3 regions of the Pseudophaeobacter sp. 1A09344 genome follow, and region 1 is predicted to be linked to each of the others. Evidence: riboswitches for the same ligand, from Rfam matches in the RefSeq annotation. Region 1 holds a riboswitch; each other region holds the start of a gene.

The links. A riboswitch is a leader RNA that binds a small molecule or an ion and turns the genes downstream of it on or off. The one in region 1 is predicted to bind cobalamin.
Region 2: another riboswitch for cobalamin. It lies ahead of SM765_RS04015 (energy-coupling factor ABC transporter permease); the one in region 1 lies ahead of SM765_RS18580 (TonB-dependent receptor plug domain-containing protein).
Region 3: another riboswitch for cobalamin. It lies ahead of SM765_RS05065 (hypothetical protein); the one in region 1 lies ahead of SM765_RS18580 (TonB-dependent receptor plug domain-containing protein).

The regions. Positions count from the first base shown of each region.
Region 1 covers NZ_JAXGFS010000012.1:57,593-67,446, reverse strand. Annotated here, with positions in the region: gene SM765_RS18600 (calcium-binding protein) at 1-906, shown strand, start outside; gene SM765_RS18595 (aromatic amino acid transaminase) at 1,079-2,260, opposite strand; gene SM765_RS18590 (zinc-dependent alcohol dehydrogenase family protein) at 2,485-3,522, opposite strand; gene SM765_RS18585 (Lrp/AsnC family transcriptional regulator) at 3,521-4,141, shown strand; cobalamin riboswitch at 4,615-4,827, shown strand; gene SM765_RS18580 (TonB-dependent receptor plug domain-containing protein) at 4,988-6,874, shown strand; gene SM765_RS18575 (ABC transporter substrate-binding protein) at 6,878-7,717, shown strand; gene SM765_RS18570 (FecCD family ABC transporter permease) at 7,714-8,697, shown strand; gene SM765_RS18565 (ABC transporter ATP-binding protein) at 8,694-9,449, shown strand; gene SM765_RS18560 (adenosylcobinamide amidohydrolase) at 9,449-9,854, shown strand, end outside.
Region 2 covers NZ_JAXGFS010000002.1:178,283-188,136, reverse strand. Annotated here, with positions in the region: gene SM765_RS04060 (hypothetical protein) at 1-30, shown strand, start outside; tRNA gene SM765_RS04055 (tRNA-Leu) at 139-224, opposite strand; gene SM765_RS04050 (helix-turn-helix transcriptional regulator) at 560-1,330, shown strand; gene SM765_RS04045 (ABC transporter ATP-binding protein) at 1,449-2,510, shown strand; gene SM765_RS04040 (ABC transporter permease) at 2,522-3,463, shown strand; gene SM765_RS04035 (ABC transporter permease) at 3,486-4,298, shown strand; gene SM765_RS04030 (extracellular solute-binding protein) at 4,348-5,379, shown strand; gene SM765_RS04025 (serine hydrolase domain-containing protein) at 5,473-6,696, shown strand; gene cobF (precorrin-6A synthase (deacetylating)) at 6,705-7,466, opposite strand; gene SM765_RS04015 (energy-coupling factor ABC transporter permease) at 7,544-8,221, opposite strand; cobalamin riboswitch at 8,280-8,495, opposite strand; gene cobA (uroporphyrinogen-III C-methyltransferase) at 8,565-9,296, opposite strand; gene SM765_RS04005 (cobyrinic acid a,c-diamide synthase CobB) at 9,293-9,854, opposite strand, start outside.
Region 3 covers NZ_JAXGFS010000002.1:382,188-392,041, reverse strand. Annotated here, with positions in the region: gene SM765_RS05105 (carboxyl transferase domain-containing protein) at 1-1,230, opposite strand, end outside; gene ltaE (low-specificity L-threonine aldolase) at 1,427-2,479, shown strand; gene SM765_RS05095 (hypothetical protein) at 2,476-2,898, opposite strand; gene recR (recombination mediator RecR) at 2,921-3,520, opposite strand; gene SM765_RS05085 (YbaB/EbfC family nucleoid-associated protein) at 3,713-4,057, opposite strand; gene SM765_RS05080 (hypothetical protein) at 4,068-4,421, opposite strand; gene SM765_RS05075 (DNA polymerase III subunit gamma/tau) at 4,442-6,289, opposite strand; gene SM765_RS05070 (protein-tyrosine phosphatase family protein) at 6,427-6,948, shown strand; gene SM765_RS05065 (hypothetical protein) at 7,063-7,437, opposite strand; cobalamin riboswitch at 7,557-7,792, opposite strand; gene SM765_RS05060 (SRPBCC family protein) at 7,901-8,368, opposite strand; gene nudC (NAD(+) diphosphatase) at 8,431-9,417, opposite strand; gene SM765_RS05050 (5'-nucleotidase C-terminal domain-containing protein) at 9,755-9,854, shown strand, end outside.

The DNA.
Region 1 (9,854 bases):
GACACGCTGGTTGCGGGCGAATCTGGGGATCTCCTGTTCGGCGGATTGGGCGATGACAGCCTGATTGGCGGAAGCGGCGCGGATCTGCTCTTCGGTGAATGGGGCAATGACACGCTGCGTGGCGGCGAGGGGGCCGATACCTACTACATTGACGTGGTGCCTGCGGACGCAAACGGCGAAGGCACCAGCTCCGGCCAGGATGTGATCGAGGGGTTCAATGACGGCGATGTGCTGCAGCTGAACAGCTTTGGTCCGGATGCTGCCGTGACGATCTCGCTTGAGCATGTGGGCAACGACACGATCCTGACCCTTGGGGCGGGCACCTCCTATGAGAGCACGGTAACGCTGCAGAACTATCACCTGCACAGCTCGTTTCTTCCGCAGGACGGGACGTTCGACGGTAGCTTCTCCATCGTCGGGGACAGCTATAGTGTTGCAACCGATGACTATCTTGTCGGCAGCGACGGTGGTGTTGATCAGCTCTATGGCAATGCTGGCAATGACACGCTGGTTGCGGGCGAATCTGGAGATCTCCTGTTCGGCGGATTGGGCGATGACAGCCTGATTGGCGGAGGCGGCTCGGATCTGCTTTTCGGTGACGATGGCAACGACGTGATCACCGGCGGATCCGGCGCCGATCATTTCCAGTTCGATCTCTACAGCAACGGGGTTGATACATTCGACTTCGGTTCGGATGTCGTCACCGATTTTGAGGTCGGCGATACGCTTGAAATCAAGGGATGGGGCCTTGGCGACCTGTCTGTCAGCGTCACGCAGAGCGGAGCAGATACACTGCTTACCGCAGAAGCGGGTACCAGCCACGAAAGCAGCGTCCTGCTGGAAGATGTGCTGGTGTCGCCCGGAGAGTGGGACCTGAGCGGGGATACCTTCACCCTCTGGGGATAACCGAACAACATAACTTGCTTTTGGACGGGCGCCGTTTGGCGCCCGTCCTGTTCACGCTTTCGATAGTCCCTGTCATTGACGCGGCAAGCGTCCGAGCAGAAACACTAGGAAGATACAGCGTGACCGTCAGACCAAGATGGCGTGGTGCAATCGACACGATTCCTGGTGAGTTTCAGTCAGCCATGACATCTTGGACCGCACGGACCAGCCACAGGACGTCCTGTTCACGTAGCCGTGCCACATTGATGCGCCCGCCTTGTACGACGTGGATGCCATGGTCGCGGGTTAGCGCGACTTCCTGGGATTTGGTCAGCGGCAACAAAGAGAACATCCCCTTCTGCCGACCGAGAAACGCGAGGGTTCCTGTGCCATAGGTATCTTGTTCCGCTTTGACGATCGTCTCACGCATCTGTGCCACACGATCCCGCATCTGTTCGAGTTCATCCTGCCAGAGCGCCTTGAGCTTGGGGTCTTGCAGGATGGTGCGAACAACAGAGCAGCCATGGTCGGGCGCGTGTGATGCCCCCGAGCGGACGATTGCGGTGACCGCCCGTTTAACGCGATTGCGATCTGGGGTGCGTGTTTTGGCAAAAAGTGCCCCGGCGCGATCACGATAAAGGCCAAAGGACTTGGACAGAGTGATGCAGACAATGCACTCGGGAAACCGTTTCGCAATTTGTCGAGCGAGGTCGCAGTCTGCATCGAAACTGCGGGCGAACCCGAGGTAGGCGAGGTCGATCCACGGCACAATGCCGCGCTCTTCCAGGATGTCGAGCAGAGCTGCGATTTGCTCTGATGTCATATCCGCTCCGGTCGGGTTGTGACAGGCGCCTTGCATCAGGAAGACATCGCCGGGGCTGGCGGCCCTGAGCCCGTCGAGCATTTCGTCAAAAGTGAGCTCGCTGCGGATCGAATCGTAATAGTGCAGGGATCGGAAGTTCGCCTGCGCCGCGGAGAGAATCGGGACATAGTTGCCGTAGGTCGGAGATTGCAGCCAGACCGTGGGTTTTTTGGGCATTTGAGCCAGAAGATCTGCGATCACCCGCAGGGCAACCGCACCGCCGGAGGTTTGCGCCGCGATCCAGTCGCTGCTGTAGGCGTCGCCCATGATCTCGTGGCCGAGCACCGCGCAATACTCCGCATCGCCCGTGAGCGCGAGGTAGGACTTGCTGGTCTGGCTTTCGACCAGCCGCTGTTCTGCCTGTTTGACGGCCTTCAAGACCGGGGTCTGTCCCTGCGCGTCCTGATAGATGCCAACCGTCAAGTTCAGCTTGTCCTGCCGCGGGTCCTGAGCGAAATACTCTGCCCCGATCATGATTGGATCTACAGGGTATTCTTCCACCTGCTCAAACATTATTCGCCCTTTCCCAGTTCGACGGTCCGACTATGGCATGCTGTGATCGCACGGGGCATCATCGTGCCGCCTTGGTCGTCAGTCATTACTTTTTCAGCCGCATGAAGCGTCATGTTGGGCTGCGTCCCGCGCCGGGCGGTTTTTCCGTTGGCATATCGCCTTTGATCGTCGGCGATAACGCAGGCTAAGGTGTCATTTCCGATGAATGCGATTTTCTCCATGGCTCAAAAGCGGGTTATGACAGTTGCACCCACGGAGCGAAATTTATCCATCTCCATCAAGGCCTGAGGGGCATCGGCAAGGCTGATCTGCTTTCCGACCAGTCGTGCCGGATCCAGCTTGCCGCTGGCGACGAGGTCAAGCATCGCGCCGTAGCGATGTGCCTGCATCCCGTGTGAACCAAGCAATTCGATTTCCTGCCCGACGATCTTTGGCATTGGAACGGCCGGTGCCGCGTGCTCACCCAGCATCAGACCCACCTGCACATGCTTGCCCCGCGGCCGCAGGCAGAGGATTGAATTGGTCATAGTTGACGGGTGACCAAGTGCGTCGAGAGAGACGTGGGCTCCTCCGCGGGTGATCTCCCGAATGGCCTCCGGCACGTCGGCCTCCCTACCGTTTAGCACCGTCACGGCGCCAAGCTCCTTCGCCAGCGTCAACTTAGCTGGATCAAGGTCCACGCCGATCACGTTGGCCCCACAAGCCGAGGCGATCATCACGGCGGACAGGCCTACGCCGCCGCAACCATGCACAGCCACCCATTGTCCTGCGCTGACCTTCCCTTGATCTACCACCGCCCGAAATGAGGTTGCAAAGCGGCAACCAAGGCTCGCGGCAGTGGCAAAATTCATGGTCTCGGGCAGGGCGACAAGGTTCAGATCGGCCTGATGAATGCCTACGTATTCCGCAAAGGATCCCCAGTGGGTAAAACCCGGCTGTTCCTGCTGCAGGCAGACCTGCTGGTTGCCGGAATGGCATTCGGAACAGCTGCCGCACCCGCAGATGAATGGCACGGTGACCTTGTCGCCGACCTTCCATTTTGTGACGTCATTCCCAACGGCTTCGACGACGCCAGCTAACTCGTGGCCAGGCACATGCGGCAAGTCGATGTCGCTGTCGTGTCCCATCCAGCCATGCCAGTCGCTGCGGCAGACGCCGGTGGCCGCAACCCTGAGGACAACGCCATGCGGCTCTGGCGTCGGGTCGTCCACGGTAACCAGCTTTGGCGCTCTTTGGAATTTTTCGAAAAGGACGGCTTTCATGGCAGGATCTTTCGCTGAAGAGTATTTTGGACGAGATCATAGTCTGGATGAGGGAAATACCTTTGCCAATCCTCCCCATATTGCGCAAATCTGGAGTGGAATTCCCTATGGAATCGTCATTATTGAAAGATATCTACCCATGCCTGACATCGACGCCGTCAATGCCGAGATCTTGACCCTGTTGCAGGAGGATGGCCGCATGACCAATGCCAAGTTGTCCGAGCATCTGGGGATGAGCGAGACCCCCTGTTGGAGGCGGCTCAAACGTCTTGAAGAAAGCGGCATCATCGAAGGTTATCAAGCCAATCTGAGCCGTCGAAAGCTCGGCCTCGGCGTTATGGCCTTCGTCCAGCTGCGCTGTTCCGAGCATGATCAAGCCGCGACGGCAGAATTTCAGCGCATCGTTGAGACGACACCGAACATCCTGGCTTGCCACAACACGACCGGCGCGGATGATTTCCTGCTGATCGTGGTTGCCCGTGATCTCGATGATTACAGTGGTTTCGTCGACAGCACTCTGAGGCGGCTACCCGGTGTCACTAGCATTCGGTCCAACCTCTCATTGAAAGAAATGAAGGCGTCGAGCAAGCTGCCGGTCAGTGCAGCATCAATGAAATAGACTGCCGCGCAAGCTGGTTTTCCGTCGTGTTTGAACCGGAGCCTGTAACCGGCCACCGGACTGAACCTGTGCCCGCGACAGACCTTTGCGAAGATCTGGGCGTTCATGCGCGGTCTCGTACTGGAACGCTTGGGCGAAGATGGAAACGCCATAGCTCCGCCGGGATGCGGAAGAGGCGCGTTGCCACCGCAGGGGCATTGCCAGGGGAAATCTGTCCGTGATGCGGGGCAGGGGGGACAGCCACGACCCCAGCCATTGGATTCGGTGGAGATCGGAACGGGGAACCATGCCGTAGCGTGGAATATCGCCTGCGCAAAGGTTGCGGTCGATGCGGCACAGCATTGCGTTTGCAGCATTGAAACCATCACTTAGCAGTTGATTTCAGGCGATTGTTGCTGGTGTGCGCGGTGCATTGTTTGAAAACTCCATCCTTGGCGGCGTCTACTCCTTCTTGACAGAGCAAATCGAGTTTGCCTAAGTCCGGCCATTCTGGTCCGGCTGGGAATACCATCCGGGTAAAAGGGAACATGGTAAGGCGTCGGTACAAGACGTCAAAACCATGACTGCCCCCGCAACTGTGAGCGGAGAGCAATGCTGCGATATGCCACTGCCTCAAGAGGAGGTGGGAAGGCGCGGCAAAGCTGCGACCCGCGAGTCAGGAGACCTGCCAGAAGGATCACCCAGTCCGGGTGCGGGGCGCGCCGGGGACAACGGACTTCCGTAGTGGTGGCAATTGAACTGTCTGTGGAAGCACTGCCTTCCAAGGACCGATGATTTGTACATGTTGCCCGCTTATGGGCAGCCACTTTTCCTGCACCGAATGTGCAGGCTGGGAGAACTGAAACGATGCACAAGGTAAGCTTGTCCCTGGCCGCCACCCTGATGGCCATCCCCCCGGCACTGGCAACCGCCCAGGAGGCGGAGATCATCGATCTGGGCGAACTCATCGTCTCCGGTGGTTTTACCCCTGTCGAGGCTCAGAAATACGGTCGCTCGGTTTCGGTCGTGACCAGCGAAGAGATCGAACAGCGCGGCATCACCACGGTTCAGGATGCGCTGCGCTCGGTTCCTGGTCTGATGGTCACCGGTGCAGGTGACAGCTTTACACAGGTCCGCATTCGTGGCGCCGAAGCCAACCACACGCTGATCCTGATCGACGGCATCGAGGCCTCGGGCGGCGACAGCGACTATATCCTGTCTGGCCTTGATACCGCCAATATCGAGCGGATCGAGGTGCTGCGCGGTCCGCAATCGGTGTTCTACGGCTCCAACGCCTCGGCGGGTGTGATCAACATCATCACCAAGAGTGGCGGCATCGGCACCGAATACGGTGGCAGCCTCGAAGTTGGCTCGGACGGCTACCGGGCCTCGGCGCGGGTCTCCTCCCGCACCGAGCGCGGCGGCATCTCGCTCAACCTCGCCCACGATAATGACGATGGCTACGACTTCTCCGGCAGCGGCGGCGAAGAGGATGGCATCCGCCGCAATACCGCGCAGGTGAAAGGCGACTACCTTGTCACCGAGCGGCTGAAGCTGGGTTTCAACCTGCGTGCCTCGGAAGAGCGTTTCGACAGCGACAGCACGTCTTTTACCGCGACCGATGCGGCCAGCTATGTGGTGGATGATCCCACGCAGTTCAGCGACCGCGATGAACAGCTGGCGCAGATCTTTGCGGAGCTCGACACGCTGGGCGGACGCCTGAAACATCGTCTGTCTTACGAGCGTACGGATTTTGACCAATCCTACAACGGCGGCGCCCTGACCGAGACAAAGACGGAAGCGGCGAAATACCTGCTGAGCTTTGGCCTTGATGGCCAGTCGGTAGAGCTGACAGATCACCTGCTGAACGCCATTCTGGAATGGGAAGAGGATTCCAGCCGTTCCAATCCGGCCTTTGCGCGCAAGACCAATTCGATCGCGCTGGAATACCGTGGCAGCTTTGCCAATGGTCTGGATCTGCAGCTGGGCGTGCGCCGCGACAACAACAATGCCTTCGAAGATGCCACCAGCTGGAACGCCAGTGCGTCCTATACCTTTGCGGGCAGCGGTGTACGGCTGCATGGCTCGGCCGGCACCGGTATCGTGAACCCGACCTATTTTGAGCTCTTTGCCAACAGCACCTTTGGTGCCACCACCTATCTGGGTAATCAGAACCTGCAGCCCGAAGAAAACCGCAGCTTTGATCTGGGCGTCGAGGTGCCGTTCCTGCAGGGGCGCGGGCTGGTTGATGTAACCTATTTCGACGAGACGCTGACGGGTGAGATCGAAGCCTATATGGTAAATGCGACCACCTTCTCCTTCCGCAATCAGGCCGGAGACAGCGAGCGCAAAGGTGTCGAACTGGCGGCCAGCCTTGAGGCCACGGAAAACCTCGATCTCCGTCTGTCCTACACCTATCTGGATGCCACCAACCCCAATGGTACGGTCGAGGTGCGCCGCCCCGAACACGAACTGCTGCTGAGCGCCACGCTCGACACTTTCAATGGTCGCGGCTCCATCACTGCGGATGTCCGCCATGTGGCAGGCAACTGGGACAGCCAGTTCTTTGGCACCTATGCCACGGCCGAGCTGCCGGATTACACCACCGTCGATGTCTCGGCCCAGTATGAGCTGAACCCGAATGTGGTCCTGACCGGACGTGTCACCAATCTGTTTGACGAGGAATACTCGGACGTCTGGGGCTACGCGAAACGCGGCCGCGCCGCCTATATCGGCGTCCGGGCCTCCTTCTGATCGATGCGCTGGCTGCCCGGCATAGCCCTGGCCCTTTTCTGGGCCGCCACCGGAGCCTTTGCCGGGCCGTCGCGCGTTGTTACGATGAATCTCTGCGTGGATCAGATGGCGATGATGCTGGCCGCGCCGGATCAACTGATCTCGATTTCCTTCGTCGCCCGGGACCCCCGGGCCTCGGCCATGGCCGAAGAGGCGCAGGCCTATCCGGTCAATCACGGGCTGGCGGAAGAAATCTACCTGCTGAAGCCGGATCTGGTGATCGCTGGCGCATCTTCGGCGCCTGCAACGATGGATATGCTGCGCCGCCTTGGCGTGCCGGTGGCGGAATTCGGGCCAGCCTTTTCGCTGGAGGATGTCCGAACCCGCATCGTCGAGGTGGGCGAGGCGCTGGGCCGTCAGGAAGCCGCGCGCCGGTTGCTGGCGGATTTTGACCAGCAGCTGGAGTTTCTGCGGGCGGATGCCCCGGACAATCGCCCGCGCGCCGCGCTTTATGCGGCCAACGGATATACTGCAGGCCGCCAGACGCTGGCCGGGCAAATCCTGGAGGCGGCAGGTTTTCGTAATATCGCCGATGAACTGGGCTATTCCCATTCCGGCCAGCTGCCGCTGGAGCTGCTGGTGCTGTCAGAGCCGGATCTGCTGGTCGGCACAACCGCCTATCCGCGCAATTCCCGCAGTGAGGAAATTCTGAAACATCCGCTGGTGCGCATGCTGGCCGGACGCAGCGGCGCCGGGGAAATCCGCAATGCCGACTGGATCTGCCCGACACCGCATGTGTTGCGCGCGGTAGAGACACTGGCGGCAGAGCGCCGCGCCTTCATGGAACGTGAGGCCCGCCAATGACCCGGCTCATGCTGTGCCTCTCGGCGGCGGTGCTGGCACTGTTCCTGATCTCCCTAACGGTGGGGCCTGCAGATGTCGGTGTGGGCGAGAGCCTGGCGGCCCTGTTTGACGATGGCTATGGACCTCTCAGTCTGGTGATGCGTGAAATCCGGCTGCCGCGGGCAATCCTTGCCGCCGTGATCGGCGCCGGGCTGGGGCTGGCGGGCGCGGCGATGCAAGGCTACCTGCGCAACCCGCTGGCCGAGCCGGGGCTGATCGGTGTGTCCTCCTCAGCGGCGCTGGGGGCGGTATTGGCAATCAACACCGGCCTCGCTGCCACCGCCACGCTGGGCCTGCCGCTGTCGGCGCTGGCTGGGGCTCTGGGCGGTGTGTTTCTAGTGATGGCGCTGGCCGGGCAGCATGGGGGATCACTGACGCTGATCCTCGCGGGTATCGCCATTTCGGCAATGGCAGGGGCGCTGACCTCGCTGGTTCTGAACCTCTCGCCCAATCCCTTTGCTGCTAATGAGATCGTCTTCTGGATGATGGGGTCGCTATCGGACCGCTCGATGCAGCATGTCTGGCTGGCGCTGCCCTTTGTCCTGGCCGGGATGGTGATCCTGCTGCCGCTGGGGCGCGGGCTGGATGCGCTGACTCTGGGCGAGGATGCAGCCCAGACCATGGGCGTGAACCTGAGGCAGCTGCGCTGGTTTTTGGTTGTGGGGACTGCCAGCATTGCCGGTGGCACCACGGCAGTTGCGGGCGCCATCGGCTTTGTCGGGCTTGTGGTGCCGCATATTCTGCGTCCGTTCGTCGATGGGCAGCCCTCGCGGCTGCTTTGGGCCTCGACCCTTGGCGGCGCGATCATGCTGCAACTGGCGGATATTGCCGTGCGGCTGATCCTGCCCACCCGCGATCTCAAGCTGGGCGTGGTCACCGCGCTGGTTGGCGCGCCCCTGTTCCTGCACTTGATCTACAAGACGCGGAAGGGGCTGGCATGAGCGTGCTTTCGGTCCGGAACCTTTCTGTAACCCTGCGCGACCGTCCGGTGCTGCGCGATGTGTCCTTTGAGATTGGCAAGGGGGAGTTCGTCGGCCTGCTGGGTCCGAATGGCGCCGGGAAAACCAGCCTGATGCGGGCCGCGCTGGGGCTGATCCCGGCCACGGGCAACAGCTCGCTGGCCACAATGAACGCCTCTGAAAGAGCCCACACGGTGGCCTGGATGCCGCAATCACGCGAGATCGCCTGGCCGATCCCGGTGGAGCGACTGGTGGCGCTGGGCCGTCTGCCGCATCTGCCGCAGGGGCGGCGACTGCCAGCCGCCGATCAGGCCCTGGTGGATCAGGCAATCTCTCGCATGGGACTGGACTCGTTCCGCAAGCGGGCCGCCTCGCGCCTGTCGGGCGGCGAGCAGGCCCGTGCATTGATCGCCCGGGCGCTGGCCCAGGATACGCCACTCCTGATGGCGGATGAGCCCTCTGCCGGGCTGGATCCCTCGCATCAGATCTCCACCATGGAGGTCTTTGCCAGCCTCGCCGCCGAAGGGCGCGCGGCGCTGGTGTCCCTGCACGATCTGGGACTGGCCGCCCGTCATTGCACGCGGCTGATCCTGCTGGCCGAAGGCGGTATCATGGCCGATGGCCCGCCCGCCGAGGTGCTGACGCCCGATCTGATGGCCCGCGCCTTTGGCATCTCGGTCTGGCACGAGACCACAGCGCAGGGCCCGATATTCCAGCCGCTGGAGGTGCTGTGATGGGCGCGGTCACCCTGCAGCGCCCATGGATCGAGTTTGATCTCGGCGCCGAGATGCAGGTGCTGAGCTGGGCGGTGAACCGGCCAGGATTTGTCACCGCTCGCCGCATCCTGTGGCGCGAGGTCAGGAACAGCGACCTGCCGCGCGATCTGGATGTCACCGAATGGTTCGCAGGCGAGCTGGCGCAGCGCGGCGGCAGCGACGCGGTCGCTTTCCTCACCTCACGGGATGTGCGGCACTATTGCGAAGCCTTGGCCACGGTCGAGGGGATCTCGGCCCAAGCGGTGGCTACCGTCGGCTTGTCGAACGGTGAACGGATCGGCAACCGGGTGGATTACTCCCGCCGCGACTGGGGCACCATCAATGTCGCGCTGCGCCTTTCCGAAGGGCTGACGCAGGCCGGGC
Region 2 (9,854 bases), on a different contig from region 1:
TCTTGCGAACTCAAGAGAATGGTATTGTGAATGGCCTTTACAGACCCCACCAGTGTATCACGCGAAATCGGACTTCGAACTGCATAACCACCATGCCGTTCAAGACGTTACGTTTTCTGTCTACCTCCGAAAGTCAAATGGTGCGGGCGGTGGGACTCGAACCCACACGGGCATACGCCCTTCAGATTTTAAGTCTGATATGTCTACCATTCCATCACGCCCGCATCCGGCGCCGAGTGTGAAGCGGGCTTTGGGGCCTGAACAGAGCGACCCCCAGACCAACCTCAAACAGCGCGTTTCAACACCATGTTTCGTATGCAGATTTTCACGCATGCACAAGCGTTTTTGGGACCGCATTGCGCACAGAGGTGCGCCGGAGCGCGGCATCGATCTGTTTTTATGCGCGCATTCCCGGCACTGCACTGGCTGCGTCCGGTGCAGTGGCCGAAGGTCTCATCGTCAGTGTGGACGGGGCGCCCTATAACAGGGCAGACTACGCTGGGAGTGGCTGTAAAACGCTGCCCGGATAAACCTGCCACAAAGAGCCAGATCGGTTGAGATGACCCAATCCGCAGCTACGTCCGATGAACTTGCCAGCGCGATCCGGTCCATCGGAACGCCGGATTTCCTGCCCGCGTTGTTGGATTTCATGCGCACAGCAACGCCGTTTCGCGGGGCCTTTGTCAGTCGGCTCAGCCCCAGCAGGCTGCCCGAGCATATTTATGACAATGTTCGGCAGGAGCGGCGTTCGGTCGTGGTGGACCGCTGGCTGGACCGGGCCTGGCTGCTGGATCCCTTTGTGGTGAGTTATATCAGCGGCAAATATGACCCGGTCATGGTGCTGGATCATGTGGCGCCGGACCGGTTTTCCCAGACCGATTATTTCAGCATCTATTACCGATCCGTGCGGTTGAAAGACGAGATGGCGGTGTTTGTCACCCTGCCGGAGAGCACCCTGTTTCTGTCCCTCGGGCGGCTGACGGGGGAGATGCGGTTTTCCAAGCGGGATCTGGCACGGCTGCGCAATATACATCCGGTGATCTCGGCCTTGTGCGAGCAGCATTTTCACCGGCGTCCGCAGAGCAGCGGCGAGGCGGCGAGCGGCAGCGTCAGCCTTGAGAGCATGATCGAGCAGGTCTGCGAAGGATTGACCTGCCGCGAAATTGAGATCGTACAGCATCTGCTGCGCGGGCATTCCAGCCAGTCGATTGCGTTGCTGCTGGATCTGTCACCCGCAACGGTGAAGGTGCACCGCAAGAACATCTACCGAAAATTGGGGATTTCCTCGCAATCGGCGTTGTTTTCGATCTTTCTGCAATCGGTGACCTGATGAGCGCCTACCCCTTTGGGGGTAGGGCCGACACCCCCTCCTGGAGGTATTTCCCCATTGCCCTTGGGGCTTTAGTCTGACCGGACAGACTGCCAACAGGAACGTGCCGGAACAGATTATGATCAACGTGAGAGAAGTGACAAAACGGTTCGGCATCGGCGCCTCTGCTGTGACGGCACTTGAAACCGTGTCGCTGGATGTGCCGGAGGGCAGCTTTTTCACCCTGCTGGGGCCATCGGGCTGCGGCAAGACCACGCTGCTGCGGTTGATTGCCGGGTTTGAACTGCCCAGCGAAGGCGCGATCGCACTGGACGGGCAGGAGATCGGCCATCTGCCGCCTCACAAGCGTCCGGTGAACACCGTGTTCCAGAATTACGCCTTGTTTCCGCATATGACTGTGGCCCGCAATATCGGGTTCGGGTTGGAAATGCTGAACCGCCCGAAGGCGGAAATCGCTGCCGCCATCGATGACATGCTGAATCTGGTGCAAATGGGCGAGTTCGCCGCACGCCGGGTGGACCAGCTGTCTGGCGGGCAGCAGCAGCGAGTGGCGCTGGCGCGCGCGCTCGCGCCGCGTCCCAAGGTGCTGTTGCTGGATGAACCGCTGTCGGCGCTGGATCTGAAACTGCGCAAGGGCATGCAGAGCGAGCTGAAACGCCTGCAAAGCGAAACCGGCATCACCTTTGTCTTTGTCACCCATGATCAGGGCGAAGCGCTGGCGATGTCCGATCAGATCGCGGTCATGTCCGCAGGACGCGTGCAGCAGGTGGGCACCCCGCAGCAGATCTACACCGCGCCGCAAAGCCGGTTCGTCGCGGATTTCATCGGCGACACCAATATCGTGGCGACGGACCTCCTTGGCTATGACGGGGCGCAGGCGCGGATCAGCTTTTTCGGCGGGGAGCCTGTACTTGCCAATGCGGCCAGCGATGGCTTGCCTCCTGGGGTAGTCTATGTGGCGCTGCGCCCCGAGACCCTTACCGTTTGCGCGGCGTCCGATGCGGCGGCTGTGCTGCGCGGAACCGTGCTCGACAGCAGCTATTTCGGAGCCGGTTCGCAAATGCGGGTGCGGCTTCAGAACGGCACCGAGATTCAGGTGCAGGTGGCAGAGCCCAGCCCGGCGGGCAGCGAGATCGGGCTGATCCCAGAGACCTCCATGCTGCATGTGCTGGCAGACTGATGGGGCAGGGGATGCAACAAACTTCGCCCACGGCGCAGAATTTGCAGCAGGCCGTTGCGGCTCGTAGCAGGACGGTCCGGCGGGTCCGGTTGTTCCTGCTCTTGCCTGCGCTCGTGATCATCGGCGTGTTTGGTCTGGCGCCGCTGTCGATCGCGCTGGTCTATTCCTTGCTGGAGCCGGGAACCTATGGCGGCGTCGAATGGGTGTTCTCGACCGATGCCTATGTACAGTTCCTGTTCGAGCGCGACATTTTTGATGACACTCTGAGTTTCAACAGCGCTTATCTGCAGATCTTTGGCCGCTCTTTCGGGCTGGCGCTATGCGCGATGATCGGCACTTTGATCCTCGGCTTTCCGGTGGCCTATTTCATCGCGGCCCGCCCTCCCGAACAGCGCAACCTCTGGCTTTTTGCCATTACCCTGCCGTTCTGGACCAACCTTCTGATCCGTACCTATTCCATGCTGCTGATCGTGCGCGACGAAGGGTTTTTGAACCTTGCGCTGATGAAACTGGGGCTGATCAGCGCGCCCATCGAGATGCTTTATACCGATGGGGCGGTCTTGGCCGGGTTGGTCTACAGCTATCTGCCCTTCATGATCCTGCCGATCTATGCCTCACTGGAAAAGTTCGACTTTTCCCTGCTGGAGGCGGGACACGACCTTTATGCCTCCCGCGTGCAGGTGTTCCGCCATATCGTCATTCCGATCAGCCGCCCGGGTATTGTGGCCGGATGCGCGCTGGTGCTGATCCCCGCGCTGGGCGCCTATATCACGCCCGAGCTGTTGGGCGGTGGTAAGAAGCTGATGATCGGCAACCTGATTGCCATGCAGTTCGGATCCGGGCGCAACTGGCCCTTCGGCTCGGCGGCGGCGCTGATCCTGATGTCGGTAGTGCTGATCGCGCTTCTGGTATCGCTCCGGGCAGGCGCCGAGAAGGAGAAGGCCCATGGATGATCTGCCCCGCAAGAGGCTTGGCATGCTGTGGCGCAACAGCGAGACGCGTGAGTTGCGGCGTCAGCCCCTGTTCACGGCGCTTTCGTGGCTGGTTCTGCTGCTGCTTTATGCGCCGATCGCCGTGCTGATCCTGTTCTCTTTCAACGACAACCGCTCGGTCGTCGTCTGGACCGAGGCGAGCCTCAAGTGGTACGCCAAGGCGCTGGAGAATGACGACATCCGCAACGCGGCCTGGATTTCGATCCGGGTAGCTCTGACTGCCACAGTCATCTCTACCGTCATCGCGACAATGGCGGCGTTGGCGACAACGCGGGGCGGGAGTTATCGCGGGCGCGCGGCAGCGATTGCCCTGATCAATCAGCCGCTGATGATCCCGGAAATCGTCACCGCCATTGCCACCCTGTCGTTCTTTTCGATCCTGCGACAGTTGACAGGGATCACCGGGCTGGGCTGGCTCATTCTGGCGCATACGGTGTTCTGCATCCCCTTTGCCTTTATCCCGGTGCGCGCCCGTCTTGCCGACATGTCCGAAACGTTCGAGACCGCCGCCGCCGATCTTTATGCCACGCCCTGGCAGACCTTCCGCCATGTCACCCTGCCGCTGCTGATGCCGGGCATTCTGGCGGGCGCAATGCTGGCCTTCGTGGTCTCGCTGGATGACGTGATCATCACCCTGCTGATTGCCGGTCCCGGGGAAACCACCCTGCCGATCTACATCCTGGGCCAGATCCGGCGCGGGGTGACGCCCGAGGTCAACGCGGTCTCCACCATTCTGATCCTGCTGACCGTGGCCATGGTCGCGCTGACCTTCGCCCTGCAACGCAAACGAAAATAACCAGAAGCCCGCACCAGACGGGACCCACCAACCAACAAGAGGAAGATCCATGAAACTGACGATCCTTAAGGCGGGGCTTACCTCCGTCATCGCCCTCAGTGCGGCTGCAGCTAACGCCGAAGGCACGCTGAACATCTACAACTGGGGCAATTACACCAACCCCGAGATGATCGAGAAATTCGAAAAGCAGTATGACATCGAGGTCACGCTGGATGGCTATGACAGCAACGAAACCATGCTGGCCAAGGTCAAGGAAGGCGGCAGCGGATACGACATCGTGGTCCCGGGCGATTATATGGTCGCCATCATGGTGGGCGAGGGGCTGCTGGCCGAAATCAACGCCTCCGAGATGGAGAACTTCAAGAACCTCGATCCGAACTGGGTCGATGTCTACTGGGATCCGGGCCGCAAATACTCAGTACCCTATCAGTGGGGTACCACCAGTTTTACCGTCGACAGTGCGGTCTACGGCGGAGTCATCGACACGCTTGAGGTCGTGTTCAACCCACCCGAAGAGCTGAAGGGCCGCATCAATATGCTCAACGACATGAACGATGTGATCAACGCCGGACTGCGCTATCTCGATTATCCGCGCTGCAATTCCGACCCGGCCCAGATGAAAGAGCTGCTGGCGCTGCTGCTCAAGGCCAAGGAAGACTGGCGCACCATGGATTACGCGGTGATCGAGAAGCTGACCTCGAAGGATGTCGACCTGTCGCAAAGCTGGAACGGCGCCGCGATGCGCGCCCGAGCCGATCGCCCGACGCTGAAATACGCCTATCCCAAGGAAGGTTTCACCGGCTGGATGGATAACGTCGCGGTGCTGGCGGATGCCCCCAACATGGAGAACGCCAAGCTGTTCGTGAATTTCATGATGGAGCCTGAAAACGCGGCGATGACCTCCAACTTTGCCCGCTATGCCAACGGCGTCATCGGCTCCGAGGAATTCATGGACGCCGAAATGCTGGAGGCGCCGGAGATCGTGATGCCTGAAGGCGCCCCGGTGCCGGACTTCGTCAAACCCTGCGATCAGGATGTCGTGGCGATGTACAACAAGGTCTGGACCCGCCTGAAGCAGTAACTCAGCCAAACAGAAGGGTGGTGGCCCATGGGGCCATCACCGGAATTTTTGACCGCAGTCCAGGCGCTGGGCTGCCATGCGGGAGCGTGCCCAATGCACCGGACAGCAGACAGTCTGAAGCCGAAAACGGCGCGGGAAATCGGCATCATGCAGGGATTTCCGCCGCCGCCGGAAAAACGGCCGACGCTGGACAACTGGGATCTGGCCCCCTTCAATCGCTGGTCCTTCCAGAACATGCGGTGCCTGTTTCCCACGGCGGATGTGCGCAGCGGTCCCGCTGCGGCTGCGCCGCTGCCAGTTGCGCTGCAGGAGCTGTCAGAGGTCTGTTTTGCCACCGGCGCAGGCACCCGCCAGTGGGTCGGCGATTGGCTGTGGCAAAGCTACACCGACGGGTTTTTGGTGCTGCACGGTGGCACCATCGTCACCGAGTTCTACGCCAATGATTTTCATGCCGAGGCGGCGCATCTGGGGCAGTCGGTCTCCAAATCCGTGATCGGCATCCTCGCCGGGATCTTACACGGCGAGGGGCTGCTGGATCTGGCTGCCCCGCTGGAGGAGATCGTGCCGGAACTGGCGGGCACCGGCTATGCGGGTTGCACGGTGGATCAAGCGCTGGACATGCTGTCCGGTGCGCGGTTCTCTGAGGATTATGGGCTGCCGGGCAGCGACATGACCCGGGTCGATATCGCCTCGGGTTGGCGCCCGGTGCGGGACGGGGAGATCAAGCCGACCATACGCGACGTGATCCTCTCCCTACCGCAGGAGCGGGCGCATGGGCTCGGCTTCTCCTATCGGTCGATTGAAACCGATGTCATTGCCTGGGCGCTGGAGCGGGTAAGCGGTACGGATCTGTCTGCACTGCTGTCCGACCGGATCTGGCGTAGGCTTGGCTGTGAACAGGATGGGTTCTTTACCGTCGATGATGCGGGCACGGCGCTGGCCGATGGGGGGTTCAATGCGAGTCTGCGGGACTATGCCCGGTTCGGACATATGGTGCTGAATGGCGGCCGGGTTGGCGATGACCAGATCGTGCCCGAGGCCTGGATCGATGGTATCTGCACCGGCGCGGATCCATCGAAATTCGGCGCGCCCTATGACGTGCTGTCACCGCAAGGCGCCTATCGGCGGTTCTGGTGGGTGCACGATCCCGGGCGCGGCGTGTTCATGGCCCGGGGTGTGTTCGGTCAGCTAATCTTTATCGATCGCAGCGCCGATGTTGTGATCGTAAAGCTGTCGAGCTGGCCTGACTATCTGATCCCGGCCTTTGGTCTGGATGCCGTGCAGGCCTGCGAGGCCATCGTCAGCGCGCTGGGCTAGGGCGGGGGTTACCGTCGTGCGGGGCGGCGCAGGATGTAGATATCCATGATCCAGCCATGCTCCGCGCGCGCCTTCGCGCGGACCTTGATGATCTCATCTGCGGCTTCGTGCAGCGCGCCGGATAGGGAGATTTCATTCTCCATCCCGGCATAAGCCGCCCACCAGATCTGAACACCTTCGGGGTCGATGGACTGAAAACTACAGTCGCCGTCTAGCATGATGACCAGCGTGTCGGCACTCTCCGGCCAACCCGCCTCGCGCAGCTGGCGGCCGGTGGTGATGGTGACGGGATCACCGATCTCATTGAGGGGGATGGCATGGCTCGCCGTCAGCGCCTGGATCGAGGTGATGCCGGGAATGACGCGAATGGAAACCTCGGTCCGGGCCTGAAGCCGCGCGGCAATGCGCATGGTGCTGTCGTAAAGGGATGGATCGCCCCAGACCAGAAAGCCGACCTTGCCGCCCCGGGGCAGGTGCTGATCGATGGTCTCTTGCCAGATCTCGGCAATGGCATCGTGCCAGTTATCCACGCGCTTGCGATAGCTGGCGGTCGCGGGATCGCGTTGTGGCAGGTCGAATTCGACGATCTCTGGCCCCGGCGATTTGATCATCCGGTTGCAGATGTCGCGGCGCAGACCGGCCAGATCGTCCTTACCGGCGCCCTTGTTGGGGATGAGGATCAGATCCAGCCCGTTCAGGGCTTCGACCGCCTGCAGGGTCAGGTGCTGGGGATTGCCGGTGCCAATGCCAACAAGGGTGAGATCAATCATGTCAGGTGCCTTTGGAAAAGAAACACGGCCCCGAAACGGGGCCGCGCTATGTGACACATCAGATGTCGGCGACGGGCTTACGCAGCCGCATAAAGGCGGGGCGTGACCAGCCCGCTGCGCTCCAGACCGCGCAGGCTCTTGGCTGCCGCGAGGACGGCCAGATCGGCGAGCGGCTCGATCAGGATGACGGTCATGTAAGCTGCACCAAAGGTAAAGACCGAGGCCATGGTTTCGGCACCGATGCCCTGACCGTAGAAGGCCCAGAAAGCGACCCAGCCGACAACGCCTGCCTGATAGGCGGTCGACAGCGCCAGCGCCTGAGAATACTTCAGATCAACATAGGCAGTGTTCGGAGCGATGATCCGCTTGGCCAGTTCCTTCATCGCGAACAGCGGGACCAGCAGCGTGGTCAGGTTGATGAAATACTGCGGCAGATCGATCGGGGCAAAGAACACGCCCTGGATCAGAAGTCCCATCGCCAGACCGAAGGCAGCAGGTGCAGCGCCCAGCAGCAGGAACAGGGTCGAGCCGAGGATGAAGTGAACCTCGGAAACGCCCACAGGGAAATGCGGCAGCACTTCGAAGAAGGTGAAGACGCCGACAGTCGCAATGGCCGAACGCGCCGCAAAGGATGCGATGCCGGAGGTGGCCAGATCTTCCATCGTCTTTTTCGCAGCAAAGCCCATGGCGCCAGCGGCGGTGGCATAGGACAGGGCGATTTTGACGCCGTTTACGATTCCGGGTTCGATATGCATGTTCTGTCTCCTTGCCGCCTCACCCGGCGGCATTACATAGGTTATGGTTGGGCCATCTTGGCCACGTCTTCCAACGGCAGGTCTCCTGACTCGCGGGTCGATGCCGGTCCGGGGCCTTCCCAGTCCTGATAGGGACCAGTGGCGATGCCCGGTGGCTCTCCGCTCACAGTTGCGGGGGCAGTCACGGATTTGGCGCCTGATGGCTACACCTCACCGTGTTCCCTTTTCATCCTTGGGTCTTGGACCCGTCGGAACCTTTGGTCTTTCAGAGATGACACAGCGCTTACAAAGCTGTCAACGTGTCTGGCGCGTCATCCGTGTTTCAATTGCGGCATATGGGCGATCAGCGGGGCAGGTCCTCATCGGCCAGGGGACCATAGAGGATCAGCACCGGTGCCTTGGTCTCCATCGCGCGCAGGACCTCGGGGAGTTCCCCCACCGTGTGGCAGGACAGCGACTGATCCGGGGTCGAAACACCCAGCGCGATCAGCGCGTGCGTCTCGGGCGGCAGCCCGGCCACCAGCAACCGTTCGGCGAGCGCTGCAAAGGTGCGTTTCCCCATGTAGACAACGGTCGTGGCTTCGGGATCGGCGAGGGCGGTCATATTCAGCCCTTCGGGCAGGCCGCCAGTTACGTCATGGCCGGTGATGAACTGCAGTCGTCGCGCGGTCAGCCGCCGGGTCAGCGGGATATTGGCGGCCGCAGCAGCTGCCGAGGCCGCAGTGACACCGGGCACAATCTCGAAACCGATACCTGCCTGCCGCAGCGCGGAGATTTCCTCTTCCAGACGGCCAAAGACGCCGGAATCGCCGGATTTCAGCCGCACTACATGCGCCCCGGTCGCGGCGTATTCGACCAAGAGCTGGCTGACGTGGTCCTGCCGGGGTGAGGGGCGCCCTGCACGTTTGCCCACTCCGACGAGATCGGCGTCCTTGCGCGCATGGGTCAGGATCGGCCCCGATGAAAGGTCATCGAACAGAACCGCATCGGCTGCCCCCAGCCGTTTCACCGCCTTGACGGTCAACAGTTCAGGATCGCCGGGGCCGGAGGAGACGAAACTGACAAAACCGCTCATGATTGCTCTCCGGTGATCAGGTGGAAGAAGGTGCCGGTCACATGGCCGCGTATCGATCCGGTTTCCGGCACCGGGTTGCCATCCGCGTCCATCACCCGGGCCAGCGGGGCATCGGGGTCGTCCAGTATGGTCGAATAGTGGAACTCATGCCCGCGCAAGGCACCGCCTGCGGCAAAGCCCGGCATCGGCGCCTCCAGAACGGCGCGGCGGTAGCCGAGGTGGAATTTCCGTTTTTCATATGAGGTGACGAGCCCCAGCAACCCGGCCATGCGGTGACGGTTGCCGTCCTTGTCGATCAGCGCCTCGCCCAGTGCCATGTAGCCGCCGCATTCGCCATGGACTGGCCGGGTTTCGGCGTGTTTGCACAGGGCGGCGCGGAAGGTCCCGGCAGCGGCCAGCCTGCCGCCGTGCAGCTCGGGGTAGCCCCCCGGCAGCCAGATCAGATCAGCATCCGGGGCCGGAGCTTCATCGGCGAGAGGGGAGAACGGCAGGATCTCGGCCCCGGCGGCGCGCCAGCCCTCCAGCAGGTGCGGGTAGGTGAAGGAAAACGCCGCATCC
Region 3 (9,854 bases), on a different contig from region 1:
GCCGCCAAGGTGCAGCGGGTTGTTCGCCAGCAGCCCCACCGCGCGACCTCTGATCCGGGCAAAGCCGGTGATCATGCCCGCGCCAAACCCGCGGCGCAGCTCCTGAAACGTGTCACTGTCGGCCAGCCCGTCGATGGCTGAGCGCATGTCATAGGCGCGGGTGCGGTCCACGGGCACGACATTGCGCAGGTCCGGGGTTTCCTCCGGGTCATCGGCGGGTGGTGTCTGTGCGGCCTCAAGGCTTAGCAGCCGTTTCGCAGCCTCTACGGCCTCGGCTTCGTCTTCGGTCAGAATGTCGATCAGCCCGGTGCCTGCCTGCACGTCACTGGGGCCGATCTCCTTCGGGGCGACGACACCCAGCCCGCCGCCTTCTATCATCGCCGGGCCGCCCATGCCGATCCAGCTATTGCGGGTGGCGATCCGCAGGTCGCAGACCCCGTAAAGGGCCGCGTTCCCGGCGAAACAATAGCCCGACACGATGCCGATTTTCGGCCCTTTGTAGGCGGCGAAATGGCGGAAGGAGGTGACATTCAGCCAGGCCGCCATGATCAGGGCGGTGTCGCCGTCGTTGGGTCTCCCGCCGCCGCCTTCGGCGAAGAGGACGATGGGCAGCCGGTCGCGGCTGGCGACCTCGATCAGGCGGTCCATCTTACGGTGGTGGTTGAAACCCTGTGTGCCTGCCAGAACCATGTAATCTACCGCCATGGCAGCCACCGTACGCCCAGAAACCGTGCCGATTCCGCAGATGATACCGTCGCCCTGCGTGCGCGCATGGAGATCGGGCAGCGCCCGCTTGCCACGCTGGGCCGCCACAGCGAGGGCGCCATATTCAGTGAAACTGCCTGCATCGAACAGGTCGTTGATATTCTCCCGTGCGGTGCGGCCTCCCTGCGCGTGACGTTTGGCAACGGCCTCGGGTCGGGCGCTATCGTCCAGCAGTGCCATGCGGGCCGCATATTCCTCCAGATCTGGACGGGCGGTATCGTCGGTTGCGGCCTCCTCAACGGACACGCTGCCGGGTTCCAGTGTAATCAGCGTTTCACCGCCCTGCAGCTCTTGTCCGGCGGTCACGTGAACGGCAGTGACAATCCCGATCTGCTCGGCGCGGATTTCATGGCGCATTTTCATCAGTTCGGTGGCCAGCAACACCGTGCCTGCGGCCACTTCCTGACCCGGTGCGACATGGACTTCGGCGACGATTGCGGCGCTTTCGGCCTTTATGAGTGTCACCAGTACCCCTCCCTGATCGCTGATGTTGTTCTCAGTCAAGCGTTCGCCGGGGGCAGCTGTCAATTTGACCGTGGGGTCACTTTTCCGGATCAGGGCTGGGGCGGGACACAGAAGGTTGTTATCTACCCGCGACTTGGGGGTTTTCGTGCCGACCTCTTGCGGCTAGCGTTGCGCAAAATCGACTGGAGAGATCATCATGAGCCAATATGCAGGAATGACGCAGACCGAAACCGGTGCAGGGGTGCTGTGCGATCTGCGCAGCGACACGGTCACCCGCCCCGACGACGCGATGCGTCAGGCCATGGCGGCGGCTGAGGTGGGCGATGATGTCTATGGCGAGGATCCGCAGGTCAACCAGTTGGAGGCCACCCTGGCCGAGCGTCTGGGCAAGGAAGCGGGCCTGTTCCTGCCCACCGGCACCCAGAGCAACCTGACCGCGCTCCTGTCCCATTGCGGCCGCGGAGAGGAAATCATCACCGGCCGCGACTACCACGTATTCAAATACGAGGCGGCCGGCGCTTCGGTGCTGGGCGGCAGCGCGCTCTACCCGCTGGAGGTGCAGCCCGGCGGTGGACTTGATCCCGCAGCGATCGCGGCAGCGGTCAAACCGGATGATTCCCATATGCCGATCAGCCGCCTGCTGTCCTTGGAGAACACCCACAACGGACAGGCCATTTCGCTGGAGGACATGCGCGCGATGACCGATGCGGGCCGGGCTGCGGGCCTGTCGCTGCATCTGGACGGGGCGCGTTTTTTCAACGCCATCACCGAGCTGGGCTGCTCTGCACCGCATCTGGCGGTTCTCTTCGATACCGTGTCGATCTGCCTGTCCAAGGGTTTGGGCACGCCTGCGGGATCGGTTCTGGTCGGTCCGTCCGATCTGATTGCCCGCGCCCGGCGCTGGCGCAAGATGCTGGGCGGCGGCATGCGCCAGTCCGGGGTGTTGGCTGCGGCAGGTCTGATGGCGCTGGAGCAGAACGTCGACCGTCTGTCAGAGGATCACGCCCGGGCCGCTACGCTGGCAGATGCCTTGCGCGCTCTGGGCGCGGGAGAAGTCACGCAAGCCACGAACATGGTGTTCTTCACCCCGGCAGAGGTGCAGAACGCAGCCCTGCAGGCGCATCTGGCCAAGGCGGGCGTGGTGATCGGGGCAGGGGACAGCGGCCCGATCCGGCTGGTGCTGCACAAGGATGTCACCGATGAGGGCCTCAACGGCGCGATTGCCGCGTTCCAGGCCTTCTTCAGCTAAGGCGTTTCGCGACGGGTTATCCGTTGCACAAACGGGATCAGGGCAAATGCGATTTGCCCTGCCAACCCGATCGCCCCGGCAGCGGTGGCCCAATGGCCGAAGTAGCTTCTGGGAGCCGCGCCCATCAGGCTGGTGGCGAGTACATATTCCGCAACCATCAGCAGCCCGAAGGCCCAGATTCCCATCCACAGGCGCGCGGCGGCAGGATACAGATCCTTGCGATTCCGAGTCAGGTGCCGGGCGATCAGCCAGCTGAGGGTGAGCATGATGGGCAGTTCAAGGCAGACCGCCCAGAGTTCATCCATCAGGGGCAGCAGCACAAAGATCCGCAGGCTGCCCAGAACAAATCCGCAGAAGAACACGGCCGCAAAATAAAATATGGCGGCTCTCAGAACCGGGCGGTGCAGGGCGGTTGGCATGGCTGTCCTTCCCCTTTTGCCGTCAGAGTTCCTTGCGGGCCTTCAGCGCGGCGCTGATGGTACCGTCGTCGAGGTAATCCAGCTCGCCGCCGATGGGTACACCCTGCGCGAGCGAGGTAAGTTTCACCTGACCGCTCAGCTGGTCGGCGATGTAATGGGCCGTGGTCTGCCCGTCGATGGTGGCATTCAGCGCCAAGATCACCTCGCTCACCGCTTCGCTGCCGACCCGGTCGACCAATCGGGGAATGCGCAGGTCTTCGGGGCCGATGGCATCCAGCGCCGAGAGGGTGCCGCCAAGCACGTGATAGCGTCCCTTGAAAACGCCTGCGCGCTCCATCGCCCAGAGATCCGAGACGCTTTCGACGACGCAGATCTCGCCATTGGCGCGGGCCTCGCTGTCGCAGATCTCGCAGATGTCCTCGGTCCCCACGTTGCCGCAGTTGAGGCATTCGCGGGCGGTGGTGGCGACGCGGGTCATCATGTCCGACAGCGGTGTCAGCAAAAGCGCGCGTTTGCGGATGAGGTGCAGCACCGCCCGCCGGGCCGAACGCGGCCCCATGCCGGGCAGTTTTGCCATCAGATCGATGAGGGTTTCGATGTCGCTGGTAGAGCGGTCTTGCATGGAGGCGGCCTTTGGAGTGTCAGCCCATATAGACGCATCACGGCGGGCAATGGCAAGGGGGAGAGGCGACGGATGTTCAGGGTTTGTCTGGGCAGCGCCTGCGCGCCAGATTGGGCAAAGGGCGTATGCCCGTGAGACATGAAAAAGGCGGCCAAGGCCGCCTTCTCGGAACTTTTCAGTTGCGCCTCCGGATCAGAAGGGCAGCTTGATGTCCTTGGGCAGGCCCATGCTTTCCGTGAGGTTGGTCATCTCTTCCTGCGCTTTTTCGGCTGCCTTGGACTGTGCGTCCTTGATGGCGGCCAGGATCAGGTCCTCGACCATTTCCTTGTCATCGCCGTTAAAGATGGACGGGTCGATATCCAGCGCCTTGAGGTCGCCCTTGGCCGAGGCGGTGGCTTTTACCAAGCCCGCGCCTGCTTCGCCGGTAACCATGACGTTGTGCAGGTCTTCCTGCATCTGCGCCATCTTGGTTTGCAGTTCCTGTGCCGATTTCATCATCTTGGCCATATCGCCAAGACCGCCGAGGCCTTTGAGCATGGTGTTTCTCCTAAGTGCGGGGGCGCAGGGCGCCGTAAGTCATTCCCAAACATATCGCAATTGCAAGCGCGATGAACAAGTGGGAGGAGGCGGTGCAGTCTTCGATTATGCCCAAGGCACTCTTATCATCAAAGAAAAGCTCCAGATTATCGACGGCAATTGCGGCCGTTAGCATGCCCCAAAGAAAGCCTGCGATTGCAAAGGAGGCGCGCTTTCTGCTGTACAGCGCGAATCCAGCAAGAGCGAAGAGGGCCAAGACAGCAGGCGTGGCCGACATCCGCCAAAGCACATCCCACGCGCTGTCGGATAGATCGCCGGTAGCAAAGCAGGTTTTGGCGTAAGCGGTTGTCGGCAGGGTGAACAAGAGGACCGTCAGGCCAGTCGCTACCCGTCTTCGAAGGGATCCCATTCGTCTTCCACCTCGGGCAGGGCTTCGGCCTCGACCTCGGCGGCCATTTCCTCGGCGGTACGGATGCGGGTGATCCGGGCCTTGGGGAAACTGTCGATCACCGCCTGTACCAGTGGGTGTTCGCTGGCCTTGGTGCGCAATGCGTTTTCGGCTGCATCGCGGATTTCGGCGATCGTCGGGGCCTCGCCGTCGGGTGCGATGGTGACGACCCAGCGGCTGCCGGTCCAGTTTTGCAAGGCGGTGCCGAGGCGCGCAGCAAGGTCTCGGGGCGCATTCGCATGCGGTGTGAATTCGATCCGGCCCGGCTGGTAAGCGACGAGGCGCACACCGGTTTCCACCTCGACCAGCAGTTTCACATCACGGTTGGTGCGGATCAGTTCCACCACATGTTCGAAACTCGGGTAGCGGGCGAGGGCCTTTTCTGCAGCCGGGGCAAGCGCGGTGGCCTGCCCCTGTCCTTGGCCGTGCGACATGGTCATGCCGCCGGACGGTCCACCGCCCGGTGCGCCTTGCGGCGGGGCCGTGGTGACAGCCGATGCCCCGCCTGCGGCAGGCGCGCCCATGCTTTGCATGGGCATTCCGCCACCACCGCCGGGCGGCGGGGGCGGCATATCCTGCAGCTTGCGGATCAACTCCTCGGGACTGGGCAGATCGGCCACGTGCGTCAGGCGGATCACCGCCATCTCGGCAGCCATCATGGCGTTGGGGGCGGCGGCGACCTCTTCCAGCGCCTTGAGCAGCATCTGCCACATGCGGGTCAACACCCGCATCGGCAGCGCTTCGGCCATCTGTTGACCGCGGGCGCGCTCATCCGGGCTGATGGTCGGATCCTCTGCCGCGTCTGGCGTAATCTTTACCACCGACACCCAATGGGTGATTTCGGCCAGATCGCGCAGAACAGCCAGCGGATCGGCGCCTTCGGCATATTGCGAGGAGAGCTCGCTGAGCGCCGCAGCCGCATCGCCGCGCAGGATCATATCCATCAGATCCAGCACCCGGCCCCGGTCGGCAAGGCCCAGCATGGCGCGCACTTGATCGGCGGTGGTCTCGCCCGCGCCGTGGGAAATCGCCTGATCCAGCAGCGAGGTTGCATCGCGGGCCGAACCTTCGGCAGCGCGGGTGATGAGGGCGAGCGCATCCTCGGCGATCTGGGCGTTTTCGGCGGTGGCGATCTTGCGCAGGAGGGCGATCATCACCTCGGGCTCAATCCGGCGCAGATCGAACCGCTGGCAGCGCGACAGGACCGTCACCGGAACCTTGCGGATCTCGGTGGTGGCGAAGATGAACTTCACATGGGCGGGGGGTTCCTCCAGCGTTTTCAGCAGCGCGTTGAACGCGCTGGTAGAGAGCATGTGAACCTCGTCGATGATGTAAATCTTATAGCGGGCCGAGGCTGCGCGGTACTGGACCGAATCGATGATTTCGCGGATGTCGCCGACGCCGGTGCGGCTGGCGGCGTCCATCTCCATCACGTCCACGTGGCGGCCTTCCATGATCGCGAGGCAATGCTCGCACTGACCGCAGGGTTCGGTGGTGGGGCCGCCGTTGCCATCGGTGCCGATACAGTTCATCCCCTTGGCAATGATCCGGGCGGTGGTGGTCTTACCCGTGCCGCGAATACCGGTCATGATGAAAGCCTGAGCGATCCGGTTCGCGGCAAAGGCGTTTTTCAGCGTACGCACCATGGCGTCCTGGCCAACCAGATCCGCAAAGGTTTCGGGCCGGTACTTGCGGGCGAGGACCTGATACTGGCCAGACGGCTGCTCCGCGTGCTGAACCTCAGCGGTTTGGGTTTCAGGATCGGATGTTGGGGTGTCGCTCATGCTGTCTCGTGCCGGATTCGGAATGGGATTGGGACCGCCTCATAGGGTAGGGAAGCCCGCGGGCTTCGTCCACCGCTGTTGACCGTCCGGCAGGGCAGGTGGCAGAGTTTTTCCCTGTATGTGGTGGAGAGTGTGTGATGACTGGGATGAGTTCAGATGGGGCAGGCCTGCAGGCCGGGCAGCCCTTTACGATCTACGCGGTGTCCGCCGCCAATGGCATTCTTGCGATCTGCCCGCTGCCCGGTGCCGGGGGCGACTACAAGGGGGATCTTGAGCTGATCCACGACTGGCAGCCCGGTCTGGTCATTTCCATGACCACCGAAGCCGAGCATGTCTCCGTCGGGGCCGCGACGCTGGGGGTTGATCTGCAGAGCATGGGAAGCCGCTGGGTGCATCTGCCGGTGGCGGATTTCGGTGTGCCCGGCCCGGAGGTGAACGAGGCCTGGCCCGGGGTCAGCGCCTCGGCACGTCAGGCGCTGACCGGTGGCGGCCGCGTTCTAGTGCATTGCCGGGGCGGCTGCGGGCGCTCCGGCATGGTGGTGCTGCGCCTGTTGATCGAATGCGGCGTTGCGCCAGAGGCGGCGCTAAACAGGTTGCGCATGTCTCGCCCCTGCGCGGTCGAGACCGAGGCACAGATGGCCTGGGCCCGCAGCCGCTGAGCCAGAGGCAGCCCGCCGGAGCGGGCCCGACTGTCATCCCGCTTTCTTCTTCACAGGGCGCGGCATTCACCGAATAAAACCGACGCCCCTCCTGTGGGTTCTCAGGGTCTGCCGCTACGCCGCGCTGAGCGGGATGGCTTCTCCGAAGGAGCAGGGGCGATGTGGCAGGTGATCTGCGGGCTGCGCTTGTGCATCGCTGGACAGCAGCGCGTCGGCAAAACGGTCCAGACCGCTGCGCTCTGCTGCGGTGTCCACTTCGCAGAACACCCGGATCCTGTCGTGCGAGGCAAAAAAGCGCGCCGGGCAATGGCGGGTGCAGCCATCGAGCAGGCTGTCGCCGGTGATTTCAAAATCCTCTTCGGTCATATCCCGCGCGGTATCGAGCGCCCCGCACAGGGCCACCAGCATCCGTTCCAGTGCCGGGCAGCTTGCCCCGGTGTGTTGACAGGTCGTTGCCGCAAGTTCATGCGTTTTTGTCGTCCAGATCATCGCGCCCTCCGCGCTGGGGCAGGGGCATAATGAGGGGGAGAGACATGTGGCCGGATGCTTGTCGGCCAGAACGGGCCGCGCAACAGGAGCCATCTCACCCGCTCCGGACACCCCGCCCGGTTTCGAGTTGTGCGATGGCAGGTCTCCTGACTTGCGGGTCATAGCTTCTCCGGTCCTTCCCGGCCGCAGGTCTGTACCTTGCGTCCAGTGGATCTTCCGGGGTCGCTCTCCGCCTACAGTTGCGGGGGCAGTCGTGGAATTGTTCTGGCCGAGAGAGGCCGGATCGCACCACGTTCCCTTTTCATCCCGGACCCGCCAAAGGCGGATCGCGGAAACCATCTGTGAAATGGGTAGCGGGTCGAAGGGCGAGTCGTCAATTCGCTTGTGTGAAAGTCGGAGAAATCCGCGCCAACACCAGCAAGCCAGGTAAGCTTGCTGAATTGTGCAGGCGGATGCGGTGCCCTCAGGCCGTGCGGTTCAATCGTTCTTCGGTCAGCCGTGCGAAATCTGCCGCGCGCGCTTTGAATTTCTTATTGAGCGAGCCGCGCGCCAGTTTGAAGGATTGCAGCAGCAACCGCCCCGACAGGGTCTTGGCCGTCAGGTTGAGCGAAATTGTTACACGGGTGCGCCGCGGCGACAGCGCCATCAGTTCGATCTCGGTTTCGCCGTTCAGCCCGCTGCTGTCGCCGGACAGCAGAATGCGGGTGACGGGATCATAGGATTTGAGAGCAATGCGCAGCTCGCGCGCCTTGCCGCGAAAGCTGAATTTGGCATCCCAGGCGAGGCCGTTTTCAGGCGTGCTGATATCGCCGATCCGTTGCACGTCGATGCCGCGCCGGATGGCCGAGCGTTCAAAGCTTTCAAAGTCCGACAGGGCTTCAAACACGTCGGCGATCGGTGAATCGATATCTTCTTTACTCGTGAAATCCATGACTCTGACGCCTGCTTGCCTGTTTTGATTGATCAATTCTCAGCGTGGCCGCGATATTCCCTTTAATCCAGCGTATCCGCAAGCCAGTTCTGCAACAGAAAATGTGCAATTGCTCCTTTTCGGGCAGGCTTCAGGATCGGGTGCTCTCCGGCAAAGGCGGTCATCATGTCCTGCTTGCTGACCCAGATCGCGTCCTCGATTTCATGTGGGTCGATGGTCAGCTCGCGATCCAGCGCGATCCCGCGGCAGCCGAACATCAGCGACATTGGAAAGGGCCAGGGCTGGCTGGACAGGTACTCCACCTCTCCGACCTTCACGCCGGACTCTTCCAGAACTTCACGCCGCACGGCGGCCTCCAGCGTTTCGCCGGGTTCAACGAAACCGGCCAGCAGGGAGTACATACCTTCCGGCCAGCCGGGAGAGCGGCCCATCAGGACCTCGTCCCCATGGGTGATCAGCATGATCACAACCGGATCGGTGCGGGGGAAATGGCTCGCCTTGCAGCTGGGGCAATTTCTTTGCCAGCCTGCCTGAACCATATCACTGGGGTGGCCACAGCGGGCACAGAACCCATGCGAGCCATGCCAGGAAAACAGCGCCTTGGCGGTGGCGGCCAGCTCGGCCTCCAGCGGGGTCAGCCGGGTCATCACCCTGCGCAGCTCGGCGAAAGCATAACCAGAGGGCAGGTCCGGGTGCTGCTGCTCCGTCACATCGGCAAAACTGGCCAGCGCCATCTCGTCCAGCGCATCGGGCTGCCAACTGCTGATATCACAGGCGAAGGCCGGGCTTTGATCCGGCAGGAGGCCGAGAAACAGAGCGGCGTCGCGGCACTCTGCTGCCATCGGATGCGTGGTGGAGATCCAGGCAAGCGCGTCCGGTCCGCGCTCTGGATCTGACCGCTGGCACAGGGGTTTGCCGCGCCACATCATCAGCACCTGTGCATTCTGTGCCCCCCAGGCAGCGTCTAGCGCTTTGGCATCCGCACGCAGATGCGCGCTGCGGTCCAGGCCACCCTTGCCGCCAAATGTCACCTCTTCGGCCCGTTTCATATCGTTGTCCTTCTTTTGGCAGGGGATCCGGCGTTAAGGCCCGATTTCCTGCATTGATGGCGGCAAAACCGCGCAATGACCAGCCTGTTCGGGTAGCGCGGTCGATGCATTTTTATGGTTGTGAGCGGATGTTTGACGCCGGGTCACCGGTCTGCCGCTGGATATTGGCGTTAGACCGGTCAAATTTTCGGCATCAGCGCCACAATCGTTAACATCCTCAAAAATGGTGACTTTGCAAATCAAGGAAACGCTGTTTCAAAGGGTTAACGCGTTCGTGTCAGAACGTGAGAAAAAAACGAAGATCGGAAGACGCCGTGCAGGCTGCGGGTAGAGCAATATGACAGGACCGGATCAATCCTTGCCATTGGGGAAGGGGGTGCTGCGCTTGTTGGCAACCACCGATCTGCACAGCAATCTGCTCAGCTACGACTATTATG